DNA from 2 places in the Fusibacter sp. A1 genome. Region 1 is predicted to be linked to the other one. Evidence: predicted binding sites of a transcription regulator. Region 1 holds the regulator's gene; the other holds the start of a gene.
What was found. Region 1 encodes HrcA, which represses chaperone genes, less so after heat shock. Its sites were predicted from a motif close to TGTTAGCACTCNNNNNNNNNGAGTGCTAACA; they were not measured.
Positions count from the first base shown of each region.

Region 2: the regulator HrcA is predicted to act here: its motif matches at 1,587-1,617, upstream of clpB (ATP-dependent chaperone ClpB).

Region 1 covers NZ_QQWI01000002.1:24,595-27,006, reverse strand. The annotation lists gene dnaK (molecular chaperone DnaK) at 1-256, opposite strand, end outside; gene grpE (nucleotide exchange factor GrpE) at 284-850, opposite strand; gene hrcA (heat-inducible transcriptional repressor HrcA) at 862-1,887, opposite strand; gene hemW (radical SAM family heme chaperone HemW) at 2,011-2,412, opposite strand, start outside.
Region 2 covers NZ_QQWI01000002.1:388,327-390,738, forward strand. The annotation lists gene DWB64_RS03825 (serpin family protein) at 1-74, shown strand, start outside; gene DWB64_RS03830 (hypothetical protein) at 104-1,015, shown strand; gene DWB64_RS03835 (hypothetical protein) at 1,096-1,398, opposite strand; gene clpB (ATP-dependent chaperone ClpB) at 1,636-2,412, shown strand, end outside.

The DNA of each region.
Region 1 (2,412 bases):
GGATCGTACCGTCGATGTCGATTTTGTGGTCATGACCCATTTCACGCTTGATCGAGCTGATTGTTCTTTCCGGATTAGTGATCGCTTGTCTTTTAGCTGTCTCACCGACAAGTCTTTCGCCGTTTTTAGCAAAAGCTACGATTGATGGAGTCGTTCTGTTACCTTCTGCGTTAGGGATTACTACCGGTTCGCCACCCTCAAGTACAGATACACATGAATTTGTTGTTCCTAAGTCAATACCAATTACTTTACCCATTATAGATTCCTCCTAGAATTTTATTTGTTATTGAGCCACTTTGACCATAGCCGGTCTGATGACTTTGTCGTTAAGTTTATATCCCTTTTGCAGTACAGCGATTACCGTATCGCTATCGTGATCTTGCGAGGCTTCTGAAATCACTGCGTGATGGCTGTTGGGATCGAATGGAGCTCCCTCAGCCTCTACTTCCTTAAGGCCCTCTTTGGCAAGTACGTCCATGAAGTTTCTAAGAATCATCGTGACACCGTCAACGAACGCCTCTTTGGAACTTTCCTCTGAATGATCAAGCGCCCTTTCAAAATTGTCGATTACCGGCAAAAGCTCTGCCATCAGTTTCTCGTTGGCATTTCTGTAGATGTCGGACTTTTCCTTCTCGCTTCTTTTTTTGTAGTTGGTGAAATCAGCAGAAAGTCTTAAGAACCTTTGCTCCATCTCCTTCACCACTTCAGACATCGCCGTTTCATTGCCGATATCTTCCTTAGCTTCCGCCTTGGCTTCTGCTAAAATTTCCTCTTCTTGCGCATGAATGATATCCTCAATCGCTTCTTCAGCAATCGTATCCTTCACGTCCGTCTCTTTGTTACGGGCCATTTTAAATCCTCCTAAAGATTAATTCCTGAAAAGATGTTGGATAGCGTGTCCGCGATATACTGTATCGTAGACATCACGTAATCGTAGTTCATCCGGGTCGGACCGATGATTCCGATACGACCGTCGTTCTTTCCATTAAATTTATATGGTGCAGCAATAACAGTTAATTGCTGTAGTTCCTCAATTTCATTCTCGTGTCCGATTTTGACAAGCATCTCATCCGATGCGTCTTCAAGGGCACGGTAAATCAGTTTCTTATCCCCCATCAGATCCAAGAATTTTTTTGCCCTGTCGATATCGTTGAACTCAGGAAGCCTGAAGACGTTGTTCACACCATCCACATAAACCTCGAAGTCCTCGATTTCTCTAAGCGAATCCCTCAGTATGGGCATCAGATAATCGATGACCCCCGAATAGGATCCAAGCTCGGGCTTGATCGCATAGATCTGTTTCAGATTGATGGATTCGATTGCCGTATCCACAAACCTCATAAGGAGACAGTCGGCGATCAGGTCAAGCACCTCTTGATTCAGGTCCTTGATTCCGAGGGTGATGCTTTTCACCACTCCCGTATCCGAAACCATGATCATCAACACTTTGCTTTCGTTGACCTTGATCAGTTTCATGTTCTTCAGTCGGCTCTTTTTAAAGAGAGGCATGCTGATCACAGTGGTCAGACCTGTCATTTTGGACAGAAGGGAGAGCGCGTGCAAAATGACATCTTCAATTTCGATGATGCTTGAGGCAAGCATCGACTGAATCAGCCCTTTTTGCTCATGTCCCAGTTCAAAGGATCCTTCAATCAGATCGACATAGAGTCTGTACCCAAGATCGGACGGTATCCTTCCTGCAGACGTATGGGGCTGCATCAGATAACCCAGTTCCTCCAAATCGGCCATTTCGTTTCTAATAGTGGCCGAACTTACCGTAATGGAAGGTTTCTTGGAGATGGTACGGGAACCAACCGGTTGGGCGGTATTTATATAGTCATCGATGATGACCTTTAAAATTCGAAGCTTCCGATCACCTAGTTGCATAGCTACCTCGCTTTGTTAGCACTCGACTTTTAAGAGTGCTAATATCTTTGTAATAAATATACTACCATCTCAAAATCATGTCAAGACTTCTGCGAAAAATTGAATATGAACTTTTTGTGTACATCACAGCTCCATAAGGAGCACGTTGGCTATATTCATGCCCTGATTGGTCAACCTGTAGCCACGGTCAGTCTTCTCAAGCAGACCGTATCCTATGTACTTTCGTGCCCATTCCGCGTACACCTCTTCAAAATCGACATCAAAACGCTCTCCAATCAAACTTGTGTCGATTCCTTCCTTGAGCCTGAAACCTAAAAGAAGGGCTTCATAAAGACGCTCCTCGGCGTCTAGAATAACCTTGTTGTCTATGGGAAGCTTATTGTCATCCAGCATATTAAGGTAGGTCCCCATTGTTTTGATGTTCTCCACCCGTTCGTTTCCTAAAAGATAGACCGCTCCCATCCCTACCCCGAGAGTCGTCACACCACGCCAGTATGACATGTTATGCTTACTTTCATAAGAAGG
Region 2 (2,412 bases), 360 kb from region 1:
ATATGATTGTCATTCAAGACAGCATCACAGGAACAAACCTATTTATGGGTGTCGTGAACAATCCGAATGACTAGCACTTTTTATGAACAGTCGAGGACATGAGATGAAGAAAAACAAGTTCGCTATTCTTTTGATACTTCTGTTAACAATCACTGTTTCCTTTGCCGATGCGGGGCCAAAACCTAACCTGCAGATTGTCGTAAAAGGCCTCGAAGGCCATGAGATAGTACTGGATTTATTGGTGGATTCCGCTGGTAGGTATGAAACCTACGAGGCGACTGTAAGTGAAAAGACCGACTATGCCAAACTCATAGATTATAAGGACGAAGACGGATTTCAGCCTGCCCAGCTTAAGGGAAGCGATTTTTATATCAGGGGAAGCATCCACCCGGATCTTATCTCGGGTAAGCAGGTATTCAACTTAGGCTATAGGTTGCCTACGGAATTTAAAATCGCTGTTCTTGTAGATAAAGAAGTCCTTCTTGTAACTGAACTTGTAACAAGAAAGGAGTTCTGGAGCCGTATGAACTTGGACTTTACAGGTGTGGACCTTACCTACGACCAGACAGACGTAGGGAGCATCATGGAAAAAAGGATGCTCTTCGGTTATTTACTCAGTTCGGTAGGAAAACTGATTTTGACCCTGATCGTAGAAGGAATCCTCCTGAATCTTATCAACAAGAAGCAGGAAATTCTTAAACGCCTTAAGTTTTGGCGTTTTGCCTTGATCAACCTGATCACCCATGCGAGTCTTTGCACGGTCATGTACCTGATGCCTGTGGGCACGCATAGCCTGTCGTGGCTCATCACACTGATCATCCTTGAAATGGGTGTGGTATGGGCGGAATACTTAATGTACAAGAAGTGGTGTCAGCCAAGCGGGGATAAATCGCTGTTTAAGGTGGTGCTCATCATAAACGCGTCGTCCTTCGGGCTAGGACTTGTACCGGTGGTCGACGTCATTTTCCAGGTACTGGTGTTCTTTATCGCGCTACCCTTCTTACAGTTTTTCTGAGTAAAACATAAAAAAGCCCTGCTGTAAAGGTGATGAGTTCATACCTTAACAAGCGGGGCTTTTGTTCTATTCAATTTTAACTAGTCTTCCTGATTGCCGAACTGGCTCATAAAGCTTAAGGCCATTTCGATTTGAGTGGCGATTTCTTTTTCGATAAGTTCCTTCGCTTTTTCTGAACTGCCTTCCTTGACGGTCACCCTGAAAGTCGTAGGTGAGACTTCAAGCCTTACGTAATCGTCACCAAGGGCTTTCCTTGCAGCTTCTTTAAGCATTTGCTTTGTATTGTCCTCTTTTAAGAAGGTCGCTAATTGGTCCTGAACAGATACTACTATTCTTCCCATATCGTCAATTTTAATTGATTTGATAAACATGCTGCTATCCATAATTGCCTCCGTTTTGTAATGAATTTTGTCTCGTTTACAGGCTGGTACGCTGAAAAACAGGTTAATCATAGCATAAAAACTAAAAAAGAACCAGCCATGTTAGATGATATCAGCAATTTGTAAATTTTTTTTGAACATCATTTATAAGCCATTGATTTTTAACAAAATAGGAGTATATTGAAAGTAGAAATTAGCAGTCTAACAACCAGAGTGCTAAAACGTGAAAGAGGTGAGGTTATGAATCAAGAAAAAATGACCAAAAATACAATCGCTTCAATCAATGGGGCGAGTCAGCTCGCATCCGAATACGGCAATCAGGCGATCGATAATGAACATATTCTTCTTGCGATGCTTCAGCTGGACAACAGTCTGGTACAGTCGATCGTTCAGTCCATTTCTGAAAACGCGAAAAACATGGAAAGGGAAGTGGAGAGCCTTCTACAGAAAAAACCCAAAGTATCCGGCGCGAGTTCCATCTACCTATCCACAGAAGCCAGCCAGACACTGACAAGCGCTGAAAAAATAGCAAAGCGCATTCACGACGAGTTTGTCAGCGTGGAGCACCTTTTGATTGCCATGATTCAAAAGTCGGGCATGGCCCTTCAGCATCTGTTCAAGACCTATAATCTGTCAGAGCAAGCAGTGTTAGAGGCGCTTAAGGCGATACGAGGCAACAAGCGCGTACTATCTGACGATCCTGAAAAGACCTACAAGGCGCTTGAAAAATACGGCACAGACCTTGTGGACAGGGCAAGACAGAACAAGCTCGACCCAGTCATCGGACGAGATGAAGAAATCCGAAGGACGATCCGTATCCTGTCGAGAAAAACAAAAAACAACCCGGTGCTTATCGGCGAGCCAGGTGTCGGTAAAACCGCGATTGCAGAAGGATTGGCCATTAGGATTGTCAAAGGCGACGTGCCAGAAAGCTTAAAAGACAAGACCATCTTCTCGCTCGACATGGGGTCCCTTGTTGCAGGCGCTAAGTTTAGAGGCGAATTTGAAGAAAGGCTT